DNA from 2 places in the Nocardia sp. NPDC057668 genome. Region 2 is predicted to be linked to the other one. Evidence: predicted binding sites of a transcription regulator. Region 2 holds the regulator's gene; the other holds the start of a gene.
What was found. The regulator HspR, encoded in region 2, represses chaperone genes until heat shock. The targets are predictions, from matches to a motif close to ANNTGAGTNNNNNNNACTCANNT.
Positions count from the first base shown of each region.

Region 1: lon (endopeptidase La) is a predicted target of HspR. The motif match lies at 7,843-7,865, and genes of this name have one in related genera.

Region 1 is NZ_JBHVIC010000006.1:412,254-424,524, forward strand. Features, by position in the region: gene ACFVBH_RS32480 (TetR/AcrR family transcriptional regulator) at 1-156, opposite strand, end outside; gene ACFVBH_RS32485 (DNA polymerase IV) at 238-1,311, shown strand; gene ACFVBH_RS32490 (enoyl-CoA hydratase-related protein) at 1,366-2,148, shown strand; gene ACFVBH_RS32495 (alpha/beta fold hydrolase) at 2,515-3,333, opposite strand; gene ACFVBH_RS32500 (acryloyl-CoA reductase) at 3,497-4,489, shown strand; gene ACFVBH_RS32505 (endonuclease/exonuclease/phosphatase family protein) at 4,491-5,189, opposite strand; gene lon (endopeptidase La) at 5,344-7,764, opposite strand; gene ACFVBH_RS32515 (DUF1801 domain-containing protein) at 8,001-8,453, opposite strand; gene ACFVBH_RS32520 (VOC family protein) at 8,517-8,873, opposite strand; gene ACFVBH_RS32525 (alpha/beta fold hydrolase) at 9,101-9,946, shown strand; gene ACFVBH_RS32530 (TetR/AcrR family transcriptional regulator) at 9,946-10,527, shown strand; gene ACFVBH_RS32535 (alpha/beta fold hydrolase) at 10,640-11,539, shown strand; gene ACFVBH_RS32540 (sporulation protein) at 11,892-12,271, opposite strand, start outside.
Region 2 is NZ_JBHVIC010000006.1:147,818-160,088, forward strand. Features, by position in the region: gene ACFVBH_RS31380 (NADP-dependent oxidoreductase) at 1-465, shown strand, start outside; gene ACFVBH_RS31385 (FAD-binding oxidoreductase) at 600-1,760, shown strand; gene ACFVBH_RS31390 (FAD-binding oxidoreductase) at 1,836-2,621, shown strand; gene ACFVBH_RS31395 (hypothetical protein) at 2,860-3,486, shown strand; gene ACFVBH_RS31400 (globin domain-containing protein) at 3,615-4,787, opposite strand; gene ACFVBH_RS31405 (heat shock protein transcriptional repressor HspR) at 5,340-5,738, opposite strand; gene dnaJ (molecular chaperone DnaJ) at 5,738-6,913, opposite strand; gene grpE (nucleotide exchange factor GrpE) at 6,986-7,591, opposite strand; gene dnaK (molecular chaperone DnaK) at 7,588-9,426, opposite strand; gene ACFVBH_RS31425 (DUF1707 domain-containing protein) at 9,830-10,609, opposite strand; gene ACFVBH_RS31430 (DUF1707 domain-containing protein) at 10,621-11,688, opposite strand; gene ACFVBH_RS31435 (LLM class flavin-dependent oxidoreductase) at 12,086-12,271, shown strand, end outside.

The sequences.
Region 1 (12,271 bases), 260 kb from region 2:
CTGCCGGTACAGCTCGGCCTTGTCGGGAAAGTGGTGGTAGAGCGCGCCGACGCTGGCGCCGGCCGCGTCCCGGATCTGGGTGAGCGTCGCATCGAGAGCGCCGTGCTCGGCGAACTGCCGCTCGGCCGCCAGCAGCAACCGATCTCGAATCTTCATATACAGAATTTAGTTCTGTCCCGCCGTGTCCCGCAACCCCGAATCCCGGCATTTCCACAGACCATGCGGTATGACGGAGGGGTGGCGCGCTGGCTGTTGCACGTCGACCTCGACCAATTCCAGGCCGCGGTCGAATTTCGCCGCCATCCCGAACTCCGCGGACTCCCGGTCATCGTGGGCGGGAACGGGGATCCGCAGGAACCGCGCAAGGTGGTCTCGTGCGCCTCGTACCCGGCGCGGGCGCGCGGGGTGCACGCCGGCATGCCGCTGCGCACCGCGCTGCGGCACTGCCCGGAAGGGGTGTTCCTGCCCCAGGATCTGCCCGCCTACGCCGCGGCCTCCGACGAGATCATGGACGTGCTGCGCACCTTCCCCGGGCGCGTGGAGGTGCTCGGCTTCGACGAGGCCTTCCTCGCCGCCGACACCGACGACCCCGAACGGCTGGCCCGCGAAATACGCACCGCCATCGAGGAATTGGGGCTGACCAGCGCGGTCGGCATCGGAGACAACAAGACCCGCGCCAAACTCGCCACCGGATTCGCCAAGGCGGTCGGCAAATCCGGCGCCGCCGAGGAACCGATCCCGGGCGCGGGCGCCGGCGTCTTCCGGCTCACCGCGGACAACTGGACCGCGCTCATGGCGCACCGCCCGACCACCGCGCTGTGGGGCGTCGGCGGGCGCATCGCGAAAAGGATGGCGGCCCTGGGCATTCACACCGTCGGCGAACTGGCCGCCGCCGACCGCGCGGCGCTGGCCGCGGAATTCGGCCCGAATACCGGACCCTATCTGTGGGTACTCGGGCACGGCGCCGGTGACACGGACGTCGCCGAGCCGCGAGAACCCGTCGGGCGCAGCCACTCCGAGACCTTCGCGGCCGATCTGACCGAACACGCGGAATTCGACGCGGCCGTCACCCGGCTCGCCACCCTGGTGGCCGAGGAGACCATCGCGCAGGGGCGCAGCGTGCAGCGGGTCGGCGTCACCGTGCGCACCAGCACCTTCTACACCCGCACCAAACAGAAGAAACTGCGCGGCCCCACCGTCGACGTGGACGAGGTCGTGCGGACCGCGCTGCTGGTCCTGCACGCCTTCGAGCTGGACCGCCCCATCCGATTGCTCGGCGTCCGCGTCGAATTCGGTCCCGAACCGGGGTGAGCGGCCGCGTTTGACATGCTGGGACCAGGAATACAGACGGAAGGCACGCATCCGATGACCAAGTACGAGAACATCAGCTTCGAGCCCGCCGGCCCGATCGCGCGCATCACCCTGAACCGGCCCGCCGCCGCGAACGGCATCGACCAGGCGCTGGCCGACGAGCTGGTCCGGGCCGCAACCTACTGCTCCGAGGATCCGGCCGTGAAGGTCGTGGTGCTCACCGGCGCGGGCAAGTTCTTCTCCGCGGGCGGCGATCTGCAGGCCATGTCGAACAGCTCGGACACCGGGCAGTTCATCGAAAAGCTGGCCGGCACCCTGCACGAGGCCGTGTCCGCGCTGGCCCGCATGGACGCGCTGCTCATCGTCGCGGTGAACGGCACCGCCGCCGGGGCGGGCATGAGCCTGGCCGTGGCCGGTGACCTGGTGGTCGCGGGCGAATCCGCCAAATTCACCATGGCGTACACCAAGGTCGGGCTGAGCCCGGACGGTGGCGCGTCCTACTACCTGCCGCGCCTGATCGGCCTGCGCCGCACCCAGGACCTCATGCTCACCAACCGCGTGCTCACCGCCGCCGAGGCCCTGGAGTGGGGACTGCTGCACCGGGTCGTCGCCGACGCCGAGCTCGCCGCGACCGTCGACCAGCTCGCCGAGCAGTTCGCCGCCGGGCCCAAGGGTTCGAACGCGCACGTCAAGAAGCTGCTGCTGGTGTCGGGGCAGCACACGCTCGAGGAGCAGCTGGCCACCGAAGCCGCGTTCATCACGAATTCCGCCGAATCGGCCGACGGCGCCGAGGGCATCGCCGCGTTCGTCGGCAAGCGGGCGCCGAAGTTCGCCTGAGCCGAGAATCGGGGAGCGGCGGCAACCCGCCGCGCCCCGCCTCCGGCCCGCCGCCCGGCCGGTCGCCGCACCCCGCCGCCTGGCCGGTCGCCGCACCCCGCCGCCTGGCCGGTCGCCGCACCCCGCCGCTCGGCCGGTCGCTGCACCCCGGCGGCCGACCGCGGGGCCGCGCCGCACGCGGTGACCGGCGTCCGGCCGTCAGGTCGTGGACCGCATTGCCGCGGTGGACACGATCGAGGGTGTGCGCACCGGTTCCAAGGGCGGGCACCAGGATGTGCCGGCCGAGGCCGTGATTGGGCGAAGGTCACCGCGGCTGTGTGGTCGCTGGTCCGCCACCGCGCGGGGGGCACTTCCCGGGTCCCCCGCTCATTCCTTCATGAAGGCCAGGATTTCCGCGTTCACCTCGGCGGCGTGCGTGATGTACAGGCCGTGCCCGGCGTCGGGGTACTCCTTCAGCACCGCGTGCGGGGCGAGCAGCACCGCCTGCCTGCTGCTGATCTCGATCGGGATCGACTGATCGGCCCAGCCGTGCAGCAGCAGGGTCGGCAGGGTCAGCGCCTCGACATCGGGGCGGTGATCGGAGGTGAAGAGCTGACGCTGCACCTCGACCGAGGCGTACGGGGAGGCCGAGAGGCAGCGGCTCATCTCCAGGTCCATCACCGCACGACTCGTGCCGGGGCGCAGGTGGGTGGCGAAATAGCCCTGCGCGCGATCGGCGAACCACTGCGGACGGTCGGTGCGCAGCTGGTGCAGGGAGGCCTCGAGCAGCTCGAGCGGGGCGCCCACCGGGTTGTCCGGGGTCTGGCACAGGTACGGGATCGCGGGCGCCAGCAGGGCCAGGCGCACCGCGCGATCCTGCCCGTGCCGGGCCAGATAGCGCACCGCCTCCGCGCCGCCCGCCGAATGCGCGACGAGCGTGAAGTCGCGCAGGTCCAGGTGCTCGACGAGGCGGGCCAGATCATCGGCGCGGGTGTCCACGTCGTAGCCGGTGCTCGGGCGCTCGGAACGGCCGTGCCCGCGCCGGTCCGGCAGGACGCACCGGTAGCCGCGGTCGAGGAAGTAGTGCAGCTGGTACTCCCACATCTCCGAGTTCAGCGACCAGCCCGCCACGAAGAGAATCGGGTCCCCGGTGCCGTAGTCCTCGTAGGCGAGGGTGGTGCCGTCGGTGCTCTGGTAGGTCGGCATATCGGCTGCGCTCCTTTGCTTTTCGCGTGCTGGAACAATGGTCGCGAAGGGCGTGAGCGAAAGCGATTACCCGCGGGGTAATGCCGCGTCCGTAGGGCGGGCCCTGTCGCGTCCGCGGCGTCGGGCCCTGTCGCGTCCGGTGGCCGGGTCCTATGCTCGGTGCATGGAGTTCCAGGCGATGGTGGCACGCAAGTCGGACAGCGGGATCACGCTCGAACGCGAGGTGGTCACCGAGGATTTCCTGCCCGCCGGTGACGTGACGATCAAGGTGCACTTCTCGAGCGCCAACTACAAGGACGGTCTCGCCATCACCCCCGGGGGCGGTGTGGTGCGGGACTATCCCATCGTTCCGGGCATCGACATCACCGGCGAGGTGTTCAGCTCGGACAGCCCGGACTTCGCGGCCGGTGACCTGGTGGTGGCCCACGGGTACGGCATCGGCGTCTCCCAGCACGGCGGTTTCGCCGAGTACGCGCGCGTGCCCGCCGACTGGGTGGTGAAGCTGGACGGGCTCACCCCGCGCGAGGCCGCGGCCATCGGCACCGCCGGGTACACCGCGGCGCTGAGCGTGCAGGCCCTGCTCGACCACGGACTGACCCCCGCGTCCGGCCCGATCCTGGTGACCGGCGCGACCGGCGGCGTCGGCAGCGTCGCGGTGGACATCCTGTCCACGCTCGGCTTCGAGGTCATCGCCTCCACCGGCAAGCTCGGCACCACCGAACTGCTCACCACCCTCGGCGCGTCCGAGGTGATCGGCCGGCTGCCCGCCGAGGGCGAGAAGGTCCGGGCGCTGGGCAAATCGCTGTGGGCGGGCGCGGTCGACAGCGTCGGCGGCACCTCGCTCGCGCACATCCTGTCCACCACGAAATACGGTGGGGCGGTGGCGGTCAGCGGTCTCACCGGCGGCACCGACCTGCCCACTACCGTCATGCCCTTCATTCTGCGCGGGGTGTCCCTGCTCGGCATCGACTCGGTGCAGCACCCCATCGCGGCCCGCCGCGAGCTCTGGGCCCGCCTCGCGAAAGACCTGAACCCGCAGAGCCTTTCGGTGCTGGAGAACTACGCGCCCGTCACCGAGGCCGGGTCGGTCCTGCACGCCGTGCTCGAGGGCACCCACTCCGGCCGCACCGTGCTGGGCGTGGCCGGCGAGTTCTGAGCTAGCCGACGGCGGCGCGGACCAGATTGTGGTCCGACACCCCCGCCACCGGCACCACCGCGGCCTCGCGCACCGCGAGGCCGCGCGTGATGACGTGATCGATGAACTGGGACTTCGAGGTCGTCGTGCGCGGGCGGGTGGCGGGACCGTCCGGTGCGAATACAGCGATCTCGAAATCCGCGCCGAGGGCGGTAGCCACGGTGCTGCTGTCGGCGTTGAAATCGCCGAGCAGCACCGCGGGACCGGGTGTGGCCAGCTCCGCGAGCCGGGCGAATTGCCGGTTCCGCCGATTGTCCCCGGTGACATGGGTCGCGATCACCCGCACCCCGGCGACCTCCACAACCAGCGCGCCGTTGCCCGGATCGTTGTCGAACGGCTCGGCGGCGAGGGTGCGGCTCGGGCCGTCCACGATCAGTACGAGCGCCTCGAAGCCCTCGGACAACTGCGAGGCAACCTGCTTCGGCCTGGGCACCCGCGGATACCGCAGGGTATGAAAAGTTCGCTCCGGTAGGGACTTTCGCAGATCAGCGAGCTGATCGCCACTGACCTCCTGCAGGGCGATCACCTGATCGGCGCGCCCGGCCACCAGGGCGGTGACCGCCGCTATCCGGTCGGTCTCGTCCGGCCACCGACCAGCAATCTCACTGGCCCAGTTGTCGGCATGGACACGATGCAGCACATTCCAGCTGGCGACAGTCATCACAACCACCCACCGTACGAGAAACGAACGGACCGTGCGGATTTCGTTTCATGTGAAACATCCGCGGGCCGTTCGTTTGCCCTGCGATAGCCCAGTCGGATACGACACCGGCCGCGCGTGTGGGAGACACGCGCGGCCGGTGGGTGAGCGCCGATCAGGCGGTGGCGCTCAGGGGGCGGCCGTCCAACGCCGGTTCGATGACCGGTTCGATGGCGTAGGCCAGGATCTCGGCCACGTCGGCGACGGGGCGGACATCCAGGGCGGCCAGGACCTCGGCGGGGACGTCGTCGAGATCCGGCTCGTTGCGGGCGGGGATGAAAACGGTCTTCAGACCCGCGCGCTGGGCGGCGAGCAGCTTCTGCTTCACCCCGCCGATGGGCAGGACGCGGCCGTTGAGGGTGACCTCACCGGTCATTCCGACATCCGCGCGGACCTGGCGGTCGAGGGCGAGCGAGACCAGGGCGGTGACCATGGTGACGCCGGCCGACGGACCGTCCTTGGGAACGGCTCCCGCGGGGAAGTGGATGTGGATGTTGCGGTCCAGGACCTTCGGCTCGATGCCGATCTCCTCCAGGTGCGAGCGCACGTAGGTGAGCGCGATCTGCGCGGACTCCTTCATGACGTCGCCCAGCTGACCGGTCAGGGTCAGGGAACGCTCACCCTCGGCGGCATTGGCCTCGATGTAGAGGACATCGCCGCCGGCGCCGGTCACCGCCAAACCCGTTGCGACACCGGGCACCGCGGTGCGTTCCACCCCGTCGGGGGTGAAGCGCGGACGGCCCAGGTAGTCCTTCAGGTCGCCGACGCCGATCACCAATCGATCGGCCGCCGTCACCGGGGTGGCCGGCTCGTAGCCCAGCCGTGCGTCGTAACCCAGTGCGGTGGAGTCGTTTCCGCTCGCGCCGGGCGCGTCCGGAACGAATTCACCGGCGGTGATGATGCTTTCGGACAGTGCGCTGGTGTCCGCCGACTCCGACAGCTTGGTCGCCGCCTTGCGCAGGGCCTTGGCGATGAGCCGTTCCATCTGCCGCACACCGGCTTCGCGGGTGTAGTTCGCCGCCACCTCGCGCAGCGCCTCGTCGGTGACCTCCACCTCGTCGGCGGTGAGCGCGTTGCGCTCGAGCTGACGCGGGATCAGGAAGTCGCGGGCGATGGCGACCTTGTCGTCCTCGGTGTAGCCGTCGACCGTGATGAGCTCCATGCGGTCCAGCAGCGGGCCGGGGATGGTGTCCATGACATTCGCGGTCGCGATGAACAGCACGTCGGACAGGTCCAGATCCAGGTCCAGGTAGTGATCGCGGAAGGTGTGGTTCTGCGCGGGGTCCAGGACCTCGAGCAGCGCCGCCGCCGGATCACCGCGGAAATCGGAGCCGACCTTGTCGATCTCGTCCAGCAGGACGACGGGATTCATCGAACCCGCCTCCTTCATGGCCCGCACGATGCGGCCGGGCAGCGCGCCGACGTAGGTGCGCCGGTGCCCGCGGATCTCGGCCTCGTCGCGCACGCCGCCCAGGGCGACGCGAACGAACTTGCGGCCCAGCGACCGTGCCACGGACTCACCCAGCGAGGTCTTGCCCACGCCGGGCGGGCCGACCAGCACCAGCACCGCGCCGGAACCGCGGCCGCCCACGACCTCCAGGCCGCGCGCGGCACGGCGCGCACGCACCGCCAGGTACTCGACCATGCGGTCCTTGACCTCGTCCAGGCCGTGGTGATCGGCGTCCAGCACCGCGCGCGCGGCCGAGACATCGGTGCTGTCTTCGGTTTTCACGCCGAACGGCAGTTCCAGGACGGTGTCCAGCCAGGTCCGGATCCAGCCCGACTCCGGGCTCTGATCGCTCGCCCGCTCCAGCCGCCCGACCTCGCGCAGCGCGGCCTCGCGAATGTCGGCGGGCAGATCGGCGTTCTCGACCCGGGTGCGGTAGTCCTCCGCGCCGTCGGGCTCGTCCTCGCCCAGCTCCTTGCGAATCGCGTTGAGCTGCTGGCGCAGCAGGAATTCGCGCTGCGACTTCTCGACGCCCTCGCGCACGTCCTCGCTGATCTTCTCGTTGACCTCGGTCTCGGCGATGTGCTGCTTGGTCCACTCGATGAGCTTGGTCAAACGGGTTGCCACGTCGAGGGTTTCGAGCAGTTCGCGCTTCTCGTCATGGCTCAGGTACGGGGCCCAGCCGGCGGTGTCGGCGATGGCCTCGGGGTCCGAGAGCTGGTTGACCGCGTCGATGAGCTGCCACGCCTCACGACGCTGCAGCACCGCCACGACCAGCTTCTTGTAGTCGGCGGCCAGCTCCTTGGTGCGGCCGTCGGCGGGCGGGGTCTCGACCGGTTCGGCCTCGACCCACAGGGCCGCACCGGGGCCGGTCACGCCGTGGCCGATCTTCGCCCGGCGCTCGGCCTTGAGGACCGCGGCGGGCGCGCCGCCGCGCATGCGGCCGACCTGTTCGATGCCGGCGACCACGCCGTAGGCGGCGTAACCCTGCTCCAGCCGCGGCGCGACCAACACCTGGTTGACCTTGCCGGCCTGGGCGGCGTCGATGGCGGCCTGTGCGGATTCGTCGAGCTCGATCGGCACGATCATGCCGGGCAGCACGATCGGATCGGTCAGGAATAGGACCGGAAGGTTCTGGGTGTTGGTCACGACTTCTACCTCTTCCAAGATTGAGCGTCTCCTACTCAACTCAGGTTGAGCGTTACCCAATCAACCCCGACCCCCGCCCGGTAATTCCGCGACCTTGTTCGCCACCGGCGAACGCCCGGGCCACCGCGTGGTGACCCGGGCGAACGCACAGTTCAGAGGGTATTTCCGCCTCGGAACTACCGGGCGGCGCGAGCGACCAGCGCGCCGAGGAACGCCTCGTCGGCCGGGGTCAGGCCGGTGAGCGCGAAGGAGGTCGCCCACATCGTGCCCTCGTCGAGCCCGGCCTTGTCCTCGAAGCCGACGGTGGCGTAGCGGGACTTGAACTTCTCGGCGCTCTTGAAGAAACACAGCACCTTGCCGTCCTTGGCGTAGGAGGGCATGCCGTACCAGAGCTTGGGCATCAGGTGCGGGGCGTGCTCGGTGACGATGGCGTGCACCCGCTCGGCCAGGGCGCGATCGGAGTCGTTCATCTCGGCGATCTTGGCCAGGACGTCGGCGGTGCCGTCGGCCTTGCTGGACTTGCCGCCGCGCCGGGCCTCGGTCTTCAGTTCGGCGGCATGGGCTTTCATCGCGGCGCGCTCGGCGTCCGAGAAGCCGACGGTGGTCTTGGTGGCGGTGTCGGTGGTCATGTCGGGTTCCTCCGGTGGTGTTTCGGTGCCGTTGCGGCGGGAATGTTTGGGGGACTTGGGGATTCAGCGGTCCTGGAGTAGGCCCAGGATGTTGCCGTCGGCGTCGAGCACCTCGGCGACGCGGCGGCCGTTGCCGGTGTCGCGCAGGGACTGCTGCTCCCTCGCGCCGGCCTGTCCCAGTTCGGCGAGCTTGGCCTCGATGTCGGGGACCTCCCAGTAGATGACCGGGGTGGTGTTGCCCTGCGGGCCGCCGTCCGGCACCAGGCCGATGTGGTGGCCGTCGAGAGTGAAGCCGACGTAGTAGGTGCCCTCGATCTCCGGCTCCACCCCGAGCAGGGCGGTGTACAGCGCCTTGGCCGCGGTGAGATCGGATACCGGGTAGAGCACCGTCTTGATGCCCTTGGCGGGGGTGGCGGTCATGGTGTCGGGCTCCTGTTCTCGCTGGTTGTGATGTCTTCAACGGTATTTCCGGGGCGGGCGCGGGACATCCGTGCCGACCACGGAACGCACCACGGAAAGTCCACGGATTGCCCGCCGCGGGCGGCGGTCCGGGACCGAGCCGGAACCCGGGGGTTGACGCGCATGGCTAAAGCTATTAGCTTTATGGCTATCGAACTTAGCTTCACTCCTGCGGAGAGAGGGACACCATGACCGAGTACCTGGACATCGACGGCGGGCGCATCGCTTACGACTCGATCGGCGACGGCCCGCTGGTGCTGCTCGCACACGGCATCGGCGATCGGCGGCAGGCCTACCGGTACCTCGCGCCCCTCATCGCGGCGGCGGGCTACCGGGTGGTCAGCGTCGACATGCGCGGCCACGGCGAATCCAGCCTGAACTGGCCTTCCGAGACCGGGAAGGACGCCATCAGCCGCACCGACGTGGCGCGGGACCTGCTGGCCGTCATCGCGAAGCTCGGCGGGCCGGCCGTCATCGTCGGGCATTCGCTCTCCGGCGGCGCCGCGACCATCGCCGCCGCCGAAGCGCCGGAACTGGTCAGCGGCATCGTCGAGATCAACCCGTTCACCCGGGTGCAGAAGTTCGACCTCGGGGCGTTCGTCAAGACGGCCCGGCACCGCCGCGGCATGACCGCGCTCATGTCGACCCTCGTCTTCAAGAGCCTGCGACAGTGGGAGAAGTACCTGGACGCGGCCTACCCGGCCAAGCCCGCCGACTACGACGCCTACCTCGCCGAGCTGCTCGCGAAGCTGCGCGAACCCGGCCGGATGGCCGAGTTCATGAAGACCGGCAAGTCCACCCCCGCCGACGCGCAGGCCCAGCTCGGCAACGTCACCCAGCCTGCGCTCCTGGTCATGGGCACCGCCGACCCGGACTTCCCGAACCCGGAAGCCGAGGGCCGGGCCATCATCGCCGCCATGCCCGCCGGGCTGGGCAGCCTCGGACTGGTCGAGGGCGCGGGCCACTACCCGCACGCCGAAGCGCCCGAGCGCACCGCCGAGCTGATCCTGCCGTTCCTGAAAGAGCACGCCTGATGCCGCGCGCCGGACTGAACAGAGCCGAGGTCATCGCCGCCGGTGCGGCGCTGGCCGACGAGGTGGGCTTCGCGAATCTGGCGCTGAGCCCGCTGGCCCAGCGGCTGGGCGTGCGCACGCCCTCGCTCTACAAACACGTCGAGAGCCTGGCCGACCTGCAGCGCGGGATCGCCGTCCTCGCCCTGACCGAACTCGACGCGCGCGTGCGCGACGCCATGCACGGGCATTCGGGCAGCGCGGCGCTGGCGGCCTTCGCCGAGGGCTTCCGCGGATACATCGTCGACCACCCGGGCAGATACGCGGCGACCGTCGGCGTCGAACCGACGGGGCCGGAAGATCCACTGGGACAGCCCAGTTCGCGACTGCTGGAATCCATGTCGGCCGTGCTGCGGGGGTACCGCATCCCCGAGCCGGACATGATCCACGCGCTGCGCACCTTGCGCAGCACCTTTCACGGCTTCGCAACCCTGCAGGCGGGCGGCGGATTCCAGTGGGACGGCGACCCGGACGACAGCTTCGCGTGGATGATCCGCTTCCTCGACCGGGGGCTGCTGCGGCTGGGTGACACCGGCCCCTCCTGAACGCCCGGCCGTACAACGCGATCCGGCACCGAAACCCCGGAAATACTCGGCGTCCGCGCGTTTCCGGAGCACGATGGGTTCGAGACCATCGGCAACGAGGCCCTGGAGCGTCATGGACGAGTTCGAATTCGACGGCACCCGCATCGCGTATCTCCGGCAGGGCGAGGACGGCCCGCCGGTGCTCATGCTGCACAACGCCGGTTCCTCCCACCTGATCTGGATGCCGCAGCTCACCGCGCTGGCCCGGAACCATCGGGTGTACGCACTGGATCTGCCCGGGTACGGCTCCTCCGACCGGCCCGCGGCCGGGTACACCCTCGAGCGGTACACCGAACTGGTGCGGGAGTTCGTGATTCGGCACGAGCTGTCCGGAATCGGCCTGGTCGGCAACTGCCTCGGCGCGGCCATCAGCCTCACCCTCGCCCGGCGCGAACCCGGGCTGGTGCGCGCGGTGGTGGCGATCAACCCGCTCACCGAGAACACCGCCATGCACGGCGATCTCGGCCTTGCGGCTCGCGTCACGCGCGGCCTGCCCGAGTTCGGCGCGCGGGTACTCGGCGGCTGGCACACCCCGCAGTGGTTCGCGCGCACCACGATTCGCACCTGGTTCAGCAGCGGGCGGGCCTACCGCGAATGCCCCTACGTCACCCCGCTGGCCGCCGGGTTCCCCGCCCGCGCCCTGGTCGGCCTGGTCCGCGACCTGGATTCGTTCGCCGCCCTGGACGATTGGCCCGATCGCGACGCGCTGCCACCGGTCTGCACGATCTGGGGCACCGAGAACCGGATCCTCTCGGCCGCCGCCGGCCGCACCGTGAACGCGGCCCTGCGCCCCGAACGCGCCGAATGGCTGGACGGCTGCGGGCATGTGGCCATGCTCGAACGCGCACCGGAGGTGACGGCGATCGTCACCGAGTTCTTCGCCGCCCACCTCTCCCCCGCGGTTCCCGCGCCGGTCGCGGCCGAAAGATGGACGGCTCCAACGGCACACGGGCACGCGTGTGGAACCGATTGACCACCACCCGAGGAGACCGCAGCCGAGGGCGTACGGCTCCAGCGACGTCCACTCGCTCTAACGTGCGCCGGGCGGGACGGATGTCGTCGGCGGGTTCTTCGCCGCTGGCCCCTCCCCCGGCGGCTCCGGTACCGGTCACACCGGAAGCTGAACCGGCCCAGCCGGATACAGGCGACAAGGTGCATGCGGCCGTCGAACAGCATGCCGGGTCACCACGAACAGCGCGTATGACGCTCGAGGGATCACAAGCCACCGAAGGAGTGGGCGCAGACATCAGGCCGGCCGCATGCCCAGGGACGAGCGGGTGGTGAACCCGTCGTTCGTGTCGACGGCCAGGGAGATCGACGGCGGATCAGGGGGCCGGGTCCGGCGGGAGCGGGGGTAGGGGCGGGGACGGGCGGCGGGTGAACCACTCCCCCAGGCGGTCGGGCCAGGGTTCGGTGGCCGCCTGATCGTGGGTGAGCTCGATGGAATCCACCGTGGGACCGCCGAGTTCGTACCAGCTCACCGCCAGCGTGTGTTCGGTGGTGGTGAGCGCCAGGCGCTTGGCCGAACCGGTGCGGCCGGACAGGCCGGGCAGCTCGAAAATCTGGCCGCCGGCGAACAGCGAACTCGTCTTCGGCTCGGCGCCCAGGGCGACTGCGGCGTTCAGGACGGCGAGCTGCCCGGGGAGCGGCACCACGCGCAGGCGCTGGATCTGGCCGAGCGCGGGGCGGTCCGCCCGCTCGGCGA
Region 2 (12,271 bases):
GTCATCGCCACCGCCCGGCCCGACGACACCGATCGGATGATTCGCCTGGGCGCGGCCGAGGTGGTCGACTACGGGCGGATCCCGGTCGGCGATTCGCCCACCCGGGAGCAATCGAGCCCGCTGTCGGTCGCCGATTCCGTGCGAATGAGCACACCCGGCGGGGTCGACGTGCTCTTCGATCTGGTGAGCGATCCGGCCGGATTCGGCGCGAACGCGGAGCTGGTGCGGGACGGCGGAGCGGCCTACACCACCGCCGGGTCCGCCGGGGGCGCCGATCTGAAGGGGCGCGGCATTCGCGGCGGGGATTTCGAATCCTCCGGTGGCGCACCGGAATTGCGGGAGCTGCTGCGCGACGTGGGCAACGGCGATCTGGTGGTGCCGATCGACGCCACCCCGCCGCTGGAGGGAGCACCCGATGTTATCGGCGCCTCCGGTGCGCGTGGTAAGACGGTGCTCGTCATCTGAACCTCGGGTTACACAAATTGGCCTGCTCCGGCTATATCCGTGCGACCACCGTTTTTTCAGGGATACTTGACGCGGAGGGCGCCCTGGAACCGGGTGCGTCCGGGGTACAGCACACGAAAGGAATGTTCGACGTCGTGGATGCGCGTTCGGCAGCGCTGGTCCGCGCAAACTTCCGGACAGTCGTAGAGGCACCGCACGGGCCCGAACGGCTGATCAGCGCGTTCTACGGTCACCTCTTCGCAGAGATTCCCGGCTTGCGGGAACTCTTTCCTTCCGCCATGGACATGCAGCCCAAGCGGCTGATGACGGCCATCCAGTTCGTGCTGGACAATCTCGAGGACTGGGACCGGGCACAGCGCTTCCTGGAGCAACTCGCGCGCGACCACCGCAAGTACGGTGTGGAGGCCGCCCACTACGACATGGCGGGCCGGGCGCTGCTGGCGGCGTTCCGCAGCTACAACGGCACCGGGTATTGGAGCCGCGAGCTGGAGCAGGGGTGGCAGGACATCACCATCCTGATCTCGGCGTCCATGGCGATCGGCGCCAATTCCGATAAGTCGCAGCCCTATTGGGAGGCCACCGTGGTCGGGCACCGCCGGGTGGTGGACGACCTGGCCATCGTGCGGCTGCAGTCGGACACCCCGATCCCGTATCAGGCGGGCCAGTACGTGCCGATCGCGATTCCGCAGCGGCCCAAGATGTGGCGATACTTGTCACCGGCCATTCCGACCAACCCGTACGGGGAGATCGAGTTCCACGTGCGCAAGGTGCGCACCGGCTGGGTGAGTCCCGCCATCGTCAACGAGACCGAGGTGGGCGATCGCTGGATGATCGCGGCGCCGCTGGGCGGGCTGCACGTGGATCTGCGCAGCCGCCGCGATGTGCTGATGATCAGTTCCGGCACCGGCATCGCGCCGATCCGGGCGCAGTTGATCGAGATGGGCAGGCGCGGCATCAATCCGCGCGTGCACCTGTTCATGGGCGGGCGCTATCCCTGCGATCTCTACGATGTGGAGAACCTCTGGCAGCTCTCGCAGAGCAACCCGTGGTTGACCGTTATTCCGGTGTGCGAGAACGAAACCAACCCGTGGTGGCATCCCCACGCGCCCGCGGATCCGCCGTTCGGCATGCATCGGCGGCTGATCGGTAACCTGGGCGCGGTGGTGGCGAGTTTCGGCGCCTGGGAGGACCGGCAGATTCAGATCGCCGGGTCGGCGCGCATGATCGCCGACACCAGACGGGCGCTGATGGCGGTCGGCACGCCGGAGCGCAATATCAGCACCGATCCGGTGTAGTCCGATCACTGCGGGCGAATGCCCTTGCAGGACAGCTGTTTACCAGTTCGGTAGTGGAACGATCAGGAGTGTGCGGTGACCCTCGACCCCGACCAGACCGGTGAGATCCCCCTCGGCCCGGTGACCGAATGGACCGCCACCGTGGTCGGCGTGCACCGCCTGCGCGAGGACACGACGGTGGTCCGCCTGATCGGTGAGTTCGTGCCCTTCGCCCCCGGCCAGTCGGTGGAGGTCCGCACACCGCAGCACCCGAACATGGTGCGCCGCCTGTATTCCGCGCTCCCGCCGTCCCTGGACGGCAAGCTGGAGTTCCATGTCCGCGCGGTCCCCGGGGGCTGGTGCAGCGGTTCCCTGGTGACCGACACCCGCGCGGGCGACGAGTGGCGGATCACCGCTCCCGCCGGCTGGCTCGCGGTCCACGAGGCCGCCGCGGAACTGATCCTGGTCGCCGACGGTGTAGGCCTGGCTCCCCTGCGCGCCCTCCTCCTGGACCTGACCCGCCGCCCCCACCCGCCCCGCACCCACCTGTTCGTCGGCGCCCGCTACCCCCGCGACCTCTACGCCGCCGACATGCTGGCCCTGCTCGGCAACGAACTCCCTTGGCTGACAATAGTTCCCGTGGTCGACTCCGACAACGACCCCGCCCACCCCGACCCCTGGTACGACCAGTGCCGTGTGGACATAGGCTTCCACCCCGAGGAGCTGGTCCCCGGCCCCCTGGCCGCGGCCCTGTCCCGGTTCGCCCCCCTCGACCACCAGCAGATCCTGGTCTGCGGCGGCATGACGGCGGTGGAGACGACGGTCGACATCCTGGTCGACACCGGGACGCCCATGGAAAACATCCGCTACGAGGCCTTCTGAGGAACCGCCCGGACGCTAACCACGGATCAAACCGGTTATTCGGCGATTACCTCATCCAAGTCGGCCGCGGTAAGGACGCGACGCCCCATCTCCTGCAACCGCACCGAGCTCTGCGCCCGAATCGCACACGCGATCGAGCTCCGCCGAGGTCAGGGTTGGCAGGTCGGCGATAAATGCCGACAGCTCCTGCTGTAGGTGCCGCTCCATACTCCAAGGAGAGAATGAGGGGAGAGTTAGGTTGACTCGCAATGCCGACATCTACCGGGAGCTCCACGCTACGAGCCCGGCCGGTCTCGTCGTCTTCGCCCTCGCCTGCGCGGAGCGCGGAAGCGGGATTTTTCAGGCCCTTGCGGAACATGTTGAGGGGGAACAGCTTTCCGGCATCCTCGAACTGGCGTGGAGCGCGGCCGCCGGTGACGCCGACGACGGCGATTCGGCCGCGACCGTTGAAGAATTCGAAGAGCTGGCGGAATCTTTCGATCCGGACGAGTCAGACACGTCGTTCTTCGTCGTACAGTCCGCGCTGCTTGCCGTGAACGCGATCGCGCTTCTGTCGGATCCGCGCCCCGCGCGGGCGGAGCTGTCCGGTCAGACCCTGGAAACACTGCTCGGGGACTTCGACTTCCGGCTGAGCGGGCAGACCGCGGTCATCGTTCGTGCCGGCGAAACCCCACCGCCGCCGGGAAGGCTGCAGCGACTGGAGCAAGAGGCTCAAACCGCGACCATGCGTGCGTTGACGGCACTGCCCAACGGCGATGTTGCGTCGCGGGAGTTCCTCGACGAGATCCGGGAGTCGTGCCGGGCGGCTCGCGATGAAATCGCCTCTGCCACCGAAGCTGTGGCCGAACTCGCAGGGTGGCTGTAGCACGGGCTTCCACAGAGCAGCCGTGTCGTACGACGATCTCGACGGTGGCCGACGCGGAAGAGTTGGTGAACCCGCGCCGCTGCCAGTCGTACGGCAGCGGCGCGGGGGTTTGGGGGGACCCGCGCCCGTTAGAACAGGGGATCGTGGCGGATGTTTTTCGTCGAGATCCCGGCCGCCATCAGGCGGAACTTCGTTGTTTGGACCATCGAGGGGGCGCCTACTATTTGGACGTCGCGATCTTCCCAGGCGCCGAAACTTGCCACTATCTTTCCTATTTGGCCTACCCGGCGGGGTTCAAGGCCGGGGTACTCCTTCGGCTCCTCCGTCGAGGTGTCGAAGTGCCACCAGGGATTTTCTTCGCTTTCGGTGACGGGGTGGACCGTCAGCCATTTGTTCGCCTGGGCCAGTTGGCTCAGGACCTCGAGGTCGTAGAGGTCGCAGGGGTAGTGGCCGCCTACGAAGATGTCGACCTTCGGGTTCGAGCGGCGCTGGGTCATGGCCATCAGCTGGGCACGTAGGGGAGCTATGCCGGTGCCGCAGCCGACCATCAGCATCTTGCGGCGGGTGTTGCGGGGGACGCCGAGGCCGCCGAGGGGGGAGCCGATCAGCCAGCGTTCGCCGACCTTCGTGTGGCCGACCATCGCGGGGCTGACCCAGCCGCCGGTGACGCCGCGGATGTGGAACTCGATCTCGCCGCTGGGATTCGAGGGAATCGCGGGCGAGAGATAGCGCCACATCCGGGGGCGGGAGGGCACCTGCACGCTCATGTACTGGCCGGCCGCGTACTGCATGGGCTGGTCCAGTTGCAGGCGCACGATGGAGAGATTGCGCAGGACCTCGCGGTGCTCGATCACGGTGCCGGTCCACACCGGCGGGGTGCTCTCGGAATCGGCGGCGCCGATCATGGTGTCGGCGATGACGCCGAGCCCGGCATCCCAGGCCTGTTCGACCTCGTCGGTCCACATCTCGGTGCCCGCGTACGCCTGCATCGCGGTCTTCAGCGATTTGGCCACCGCCGCATAGTGTTCGGCGACGACACCGTACTTGCGATGGTCGCGGCCCAGTTGCGCGAGGAAGGGCAGGAGCTTGTCCGGCTCCTCCAGCCTGTCCACCACGTAGGCGATGGCCTTGACGAGGCGGTCGCGCTGGGCGTCCAGGGCCGCGGGGAAGAAGTCCCGCACCTGTGGGTAATCGGTGAAGAGGATGGCGTAGAAAGATCGAGCGAGTTTTTCGGGGCCGCCGTCCTCCGCAGCAACCGCCTTGAACGTCGTTCTTATCAATGCGACGGTCCGCGAATCCATTTGTGTCACAACCCCATTTCGCACTCGAACACAGGCGAATCCGGCGAGTGCAGTGCTGCGGGACACTCGACAGCAGCCGTTGGTGAGCAAGTGTAGGCGAGGTTTGCCAGCAACGGAACGGGACCTTTCAAACACACCCCTGCAATTCCCTGAAAACCAGGCAAAGGCGAGCAATCTCCCCAGAAAACAGACTGATCAACTAGGAAACGCCGTGCGACACGGGTTTTCACCCATCGACCATGCGTGATCCGTTTTGCAAGACTCAGAAAACGAGCGACCCCACCGCAACCCTGACGGTTCCGAAATCCCCAAGTCGCTCACGACAAATCCAGCAAAATTCACAAATTCCCAACCGACCGGTCTAAATGTATTACCCCGAAACCCCCGGCGCCACCCCGCATCCCCCGCAACACCATTGTTTGCCGCACACAACTAAATTCAGCACATTGCCTGCAACAAACCGCATCAGTGCGAACACCACCCGGCACCCCCGCCCGAAACAAAAGCAGCGCCCCGGAATCCGGGACGCTGCCTGTCGCTGCCGAACCTCCGCTACGGGAGATTCCGCCGATGGCGGGGCTGCCACACCACCAGGGCCGTACTGCGCTGCGGCGGAGTCAGGTCCGGCCGGTAGCCCGCCCGCAACCGCTCCACCTCCGCACCGAGTTCGGCGACCCGCTGCTGTAGCTCTTCCACCTGATTGGTGAGCTCGATGATCCGTTTGATGCCCGCCAGGTTGACGCCCTCGTCCTGGGACAGCCGCTGCACCTCGCGCAGCAGCTGCACATCCCGGTCCGAGTAGCGCCGGCCGCCGCCGGAAGTGCGTTGCGGCGACACCAGACCCAGGCGGTCATAGGTGCGCAGCGTCTGGGCGTGCATGCCCGCCAGCTGCGCCGCCACCGAGATCAGGAAGTACTGCGCCTCGGTGGCCTTCTTCGGATCATGACTCATTACGCACCTGCCCATCCAGCACGCGGATCGAAGCCACTGGTCTTCTCCGCCTCCGCGTAGCGCCGCAGCGCCTCGGTGGCATCATCGTCCAGCTTCTGCGGTATCGCGACCTTGACGGTGACGAGCAGATCGCCGGCGCCTCCGTCGCGCTTGGACACACCGCGCCCGCGCACGCGCAGGGTGCGGCCGTCGGCGGTGCCCGGGGGCACCTTCACGCCGACCCGGCCCTCCAGCGTCGGCACGGAAACCGTTGTCCCCAGCACCAGTTCGCTGTAGCTGACCGGCAGCACCAGGGTCAGATCGTCGCCGTTGCGGCCGAAGACCTTGTCCTGGCTGACGTGCACGGTGACGAACAGATCCCCCGGGGGCGCGCCCCGCAGACCCGCTTCACCCTGGCCCGCCAGCCGAATCCGCTGTCCGTCGCGCACACCCGGGGGGATACGCACCGTGATGGTGCGGGTCCGATTCTGGATGCCCGCGCCCCGGCAGTCGACGCACGGATCGTCGATGATCGACCCGGTGCCCCGGCAGTCGTCGCACGGTTCGCTGAACCCGAACGCGCCCTGGTTCCGGCTGACCACGCCGGTTCCGTTGCAGTGCGGGCACACTCGCGGACTGGTGCCGGGCTTGGCGCCACTGCCGTGGCAGGTGGTGCACGCGGCCGGGCTGGTCATGCGCAGCGGCACCGTCACGCCCTGGGCGGCCTCGCGGAAGCCCAGCGTCGTCTCGGTTTCCACGTCGCTGCCGCGGCGCGGCCGGGACGAGGTGCGGGTTCCGCCCCGGTTGAACAAACCACCGAGGATGTCGCCCAGTCCGCCGTCGGCGCCACCGGGCTGCGCCCCGCCGAAGATATCGCCGAGATTGAAGTCGCCGGAGAAACCGCCGCCGCCCTGGCTGTAACCACCGCCGGGCGAGAAGCCGCCGCGGCCGAAACCGCCGCTGGCGAAGAGCTTTCGCGCTTCGTCGTACTCCTTGCGCTTATCCGGATCCGACAGCACGGCGTGCGCCTCGCTGACGGTCTTGAACCGCTCCTCGGCCTTCGCGTCACCCGGGTTCTTGTCCGGGTGCAGGTCACGGGCGAGCTTGCGGTACGCCTTCTTGATCTCTTCGGGGGTCGCGCCGGAGGCGATACCCAGCTCCTTGTAGAAGTCCTTCTCGAGCCACTCCCGATTCACCGGGCATCCCCTCCTTTCGATTCGATCGACACCGGAACCGGTGTCCGGACCCCGGTCGGGGTCGCTGTCGTATTACTCGACGCCAGCGGCATCGGGACCGCCGTTCGCCGAGTCCGGCGCGGCAGCGCCGTTCAGATCCGCCACCGAGTCGGTGACACCGACCAGTGCGTGCCGCAGAACGCGATCGCCGAAGCGGTAGCCCTTGCGCATGACCATGCCGAGTACCGGGTCGTGCCCGGAACCCTCGTGCTGCACGGCCTCGTGCAGGGTCGGGTCGAAAGGCTCGCCCTCCGAACCGAAGTCCTGTAGCCCCTGCTTCTGCAGGGCGGTGACCAGCTTGTCGGCCACCGACTTGAGCGGGCCGTTCTCGAGATCGCCGTGCGCGCGCGCCCGGTCGAGATCGTCCAGCACCGGGAGCAATTCGCTCACGATGGTCGCTTTCGCGTTGTCGATGGTGGCCTGACGGTCACGCTCGACGCGGCGGCGGTAATTGGCGTATTCGGCGGTGAGCCGCTGCAGGTCCGAGGTGCGCTCGGCGAGTTCGGCGCTGATGGCGTCGGCGAGGGAGTCCTCGGCGAGCGCATCTGCGGCCGAAGCCGCGGCGAATTCCTCCGCCGCGGCCTCGCCTACCTCACCCGAGACCGTATTCGGTTCCTGCTCCGGGTTCGGATTCGTCACTTCTTCTCCGGCTCCTCGACGACCTCGGCATCGACGACGGTGTCATCGGCGTCGGGCGCGCCCTGGCCGTTGGCCGAAGCGCCCTGCTCCTGCGCCGAGGCATCGTAGATGGCCTGGCCCAGCGCCTGCGACTCGGTCGCGAGCTTCTCCACCGCGGACTTGATGACCGCGATGTCGGTGCCCTTGAGCGCCTCGTTCGCCTCGGCGATGGCCGCCTCGACCTTGGTCTTGATGTCGGCCGGGACCTTGTCCTCGTTGTCCTTGATGAACTTCTCGGTCTGGTGCACCAGCGACTCGGCCTGGTTGCGGGTCTCGGCCTCTTCGCGACGGGCCTTGTCCTCCGAGGCGTGCGCCTCGGCGTCCTTGACCATGCGATCGATCTCTTCCTTGGACAGACCGGAGCCGTCCTGGATCTTGATCGTGTTTTCCTTGTTGGTGCCCTTGTCACGCGCGGTCACGTGCACGATGCCGTTGGCGTCGATGTCGAAGATGACCTCGATCTGCGGCACGCCACGCGGGGCCGGCGGGATGCCGGTCAGCTCGAAGGAGCCGAGCAGCTTGTTGTGCGAAGCGATTTCGCGCTCACCCTGGAAGACCTGGATCTGCACGGACGGCTGATTGTCGTCGGCCGTGGTGAAGGTCTCGGACCGCTTGGTCGGGATCGTGGTGTTGCGCTCGATGAGCTTGGTCATCACGCCGCCCTTGGTCTCGATGCCCAGCGACAGCGGGGTGACATCGAGCAGCAGGACGTCCTTGACCTCGCCCTTGAGCACGCCGGCCTGCAGGGCGGCGCCGACGGCGACGACCTCGTCCGGGTTCACGCCCTTGTTGGGCTCACGGCCGCCGGTCAGTTCCTTGACCAGCTCCGACACGGCGGGCATACGGGTCGAACCACCAACGAGGACAACGTGATCGATGTCGCCGACGGCGATGCCCGCGTCCTTGATGACGGACTGGAAGGGCTTGCGGGTGCGGTCCAGCAGATCAGCGGTGATCTTCTGGAACTCGGCGCGGGTCAGCTGCTCGTCGAGGAACAGCGGGTTCTTGTCCGCGTCGACCGTGATGTAGGGCAGGTTGATCGAGGTCGACTGCGAGGACGACAGTTCGATCTTGGCCTTCTCCGCGGCCTCACGCAGGCGCTGCAGGGCCATCTTGTCCTTGGTCAGGTCGATGCCCGAGGACGCCTTGAACTTGTCGACCAGCCAGGTCACGACGCGCTCGTCCCAGTCGTCGCCACCGAGGTGGTTGTCGCCGGAGGTCGCGCGGACCTCGACGACGCCCTCGCCGATGTCGAGCAGCGAGACGTCGAAGGTGCCGCCACCGAGGTCGAAGACCAGGATGGACTGTTCCTTGTCGCCCTTGTCCAGGCCGTACGCCAGCGCCGCCGCGGTGGGCTCGTTGACGATGCGCAGGACGTTGAGGCCCGCGATCTGGCCGGCTTCCTTGGTCGCCTGGCGCTGCGCGTCCTCGAAGTAGGCGGGGACGGTGATGACCGCGTCGGTGATCTCCTCACCGAGGTACGCCTCGGCGTCGCGCTTCAGCTTCATCAGCGTGCGCGCGGAGATCTCCTGCGGGGTGTACTTCTTGCCGTCGATCTCGACGGTCCAGTCCTCGCCCATGTGGCGCTTGACCGACCGAATCGTGCGATCGACGTTGGTGACCGCCTGGTTCTTCGCGGGCTGACCCACGAGAACCTCGCCGTTCTTGGCGAAGGCGACGATCGACGGGGTGGTGCGCGAACCCTCCGAGTTGGCGACGACTACCGGCTCACCGCCTTCGAGAACGGCGATGACCGAGTTCGTGGTCCCGAGGTCGATACCGACCGCACGAGCCATGGTGTTTCCTCCTAGTTGATTACCTGCGTCCATGCCACTGGACCTCGCTCCCGCGATACGGCGGGGCATGGTCCACAGCAACACTGAGCGTGGTCAGCTCAATCCTGCATCGATTGTCTATCGGATGCAACTCTAACTTGAGTCGAACTCGCTCAACTTGTGTCTGATCTGCACCAACGAGCGGCTTCGGAGATGTATTCCCGGGCTCGAAAAAAATCCCGGGACGCCGGGCCGAGTGCCATTGTGTGCATACCGAACGGTCTCTAACCAGGGTTCGGGTCCGGATTGTGATCGAAGGACGCGCAACTTTCGACGCGCTCGGGGTGAGCACGCCCGGGTAGACCGGGGTCCGCGAGCCGGGGCGGACCACCCGGCCGGCGTCGTCGGGCTGCGCGCCCCGGGCTCACTTCCCGTCTTCGGGGAACACCTCGCGCGGTTCGCCGGAGAAGGCGATGTCCATATGCCCCTGCTGCGTGCCGTCGGTGACGTAGACGGTCACCACCGGGCTCTGATCGGTCGCGCCGGGCGAACGGTGGATGGAGACATGACTGATCGCGCCGCCGGGCACGCGCAGGGTCTGCGGCGCGCCCGCCAGGATCGCGGCGATCGCCCGCACGTCGATATCGGTGAGCTGGAACGATTCGGTGCTGCCGCTGCGCGAACTGGTCGAGGAGTTGCCGAAACGGCCGTCGCGGTAGGTCAGGTCCTCGGACCGATTGCCCTCGATCGGCCGGTCCACCCGCACGTAGTCCGGGTACAGCGTCACGTCGTCGACCGGGGAGTCCCCGTACTCGGCCCGGTAGGCGGCGAGGAAGCTGCCGAAGCCCTGACCGGTGGTGCCGTCGGTGCGCGCGGTGCGCGGCGGATCCGGTTCGCTCACCCAGCCGAAGAACGAGCCGAGCAGCGCGGCCACCGCCACCGTGCCCGCGGCCGCGATCCAGCGCCGCCGCGGCAGTCGCCGTTCGGGCCGAATCAGCGGGGCGTCCACCAGGTTTCGCGGAATCTGGAGATCGGAGATGAGCGCGTCGAGATCGCCGAAGGTGCGCGCCCGCATCGCGGCGGCGGTGCGCTGGGTATGTTCGGATTCACTCAATTCGCCTGCGGCACGGGCGGAATCGAGCAGCGAGCAGGCGTCGACCCGATCGGAGTCGCGGACCCGCAGGCCGGAATGCTGAGAAACCATCGTCGCCTCGCCTAACCCTTGAAAGGGGATGTCCGCAGGATCGCACCGGCGGGGGTGGCCGTCAGATTGCCGCGCTCCTCGAAGGAGTTGTCCACGTAGACGCTGAGCACCGGTGGGCCGCCGCGCTGCGGCTCGAACCCGATATGGGTGACCGCGCCGTTCTCGACCTTCAGCAGTGCGGGGGCCTCGGCCAGCAGCTTGTCCAGCGCCGCGGTGTCGATCTCGGCCAGATCCGCTGTCGCGGTGGTGGTTTGCCGAACCGCGGGCGCGGTGCTCAATTCGAAGCCGCTGCGATAGGTGTACTTGGCCATCCGATTCGGCTGCGGCGACTGCGTCACCGAGATGTGCGCCTCGAAGAAGGACACCTCGTCCACCAGGGTGGTGCCGAACTTGGCGCGGTAGTCGTCTCGGAACTGCGCGATGCCCGCGCCGGTCGTGAAGTTCGGGGTCCCGATGATCTTCGGCGTGATCGCGCCCAGCTCCACCGCCGGCGGCGGCGCGGGCGGGGTCTCGGGCTGATGCGCCCACACGAAGGCGCCGACCGCCGCGACGAGGCTGACCGTCACCATGGCGACCGGAAACAGGAAGCCGCGGACCGACGTCGGCGGCCGGGCATCGGCCGGTGTGCCGACCGGGCGCTGGAGGTCGTCGGTGAGGTCGGCCAGCTCACCCAGGCTCTTGGCCTCGCCGGCGAGTTCGGTGAGCGCGCGGTGATCCGCCGCGCGCAGCTGCCCGTCCGCGAGCGCGGCGTCGAGCAGCGCGCAGGCGGCGGCCCGGTCCTCGTCCCGCGCCCGGGTCCGCGGCGGATACCCGCTGCCGCGCCGGCTCGGCCGCGCGGTGGGCACCCGCGTCTGGGTCGCGCCGGGGGTGGCCTGCAGATCGGCGACGAGCCGGTCGAGTTCACCCAGTGTTTTTGCGTCCCCGGCCCGTTCGGACCGGTCGTGATACTCGGCCGCCCCGAGCTGCCCCTCCTCGTAGGCGGCGTCGAGCCGCGCCCGGACGTTCACGCGGTCCACGTCCCGCGCCCGCATGCGCCCGGCGCTGGCAGAACCCGACGTATCGGCCGATCTCGCACTCACAAGCGGATGGTAGCGGCCCGTGCCCGCCTCGGGCGCGCCGAAGCCCGGCCCGGCCCGGCGAGGCGGGAGCCGCCCCGCCGTAACACGCCCGAATGCTCGCTCACACCACGACGACGGCGATCCCGGGAAGGGCTGCGCGCGGAGTGATCGATGCCCGGCACAGCGGCGTGCATCCCGGCGACTGCGTGTCCGGGCGCGAGTGCGCGCGCCCGGCCAACCCGCTTCCGGACGCGGAACCTCCACCCGCGCACGGCAACTGCGCGGGGTGCGGCCGATCGCGGGCGGCCCGCAACGCGACTCGCCCGGGAATCAGACACGCGGAGTGTCCGAAATACCCGGCTTTCGGACGGTCTGGGAAAAGATCTAGCTCAGTTGTCAGCCCAGCTCAGGAGGCCAGATGGGAGTGCGGTTCGGCATCTCTATCCCGCCCGTGGCAACCGCGCTGGCGGATGTACTGGATATGACGAGGGCGGCCGAGGACGAGGGCCTGGATCTGGTGGGCATTCAGGATCATCCGTACGCCCCCGAGCACGGGGACGCCTTCGGGGTCCTGGGACCGGCACTGGCGGCGACCAACCGGATC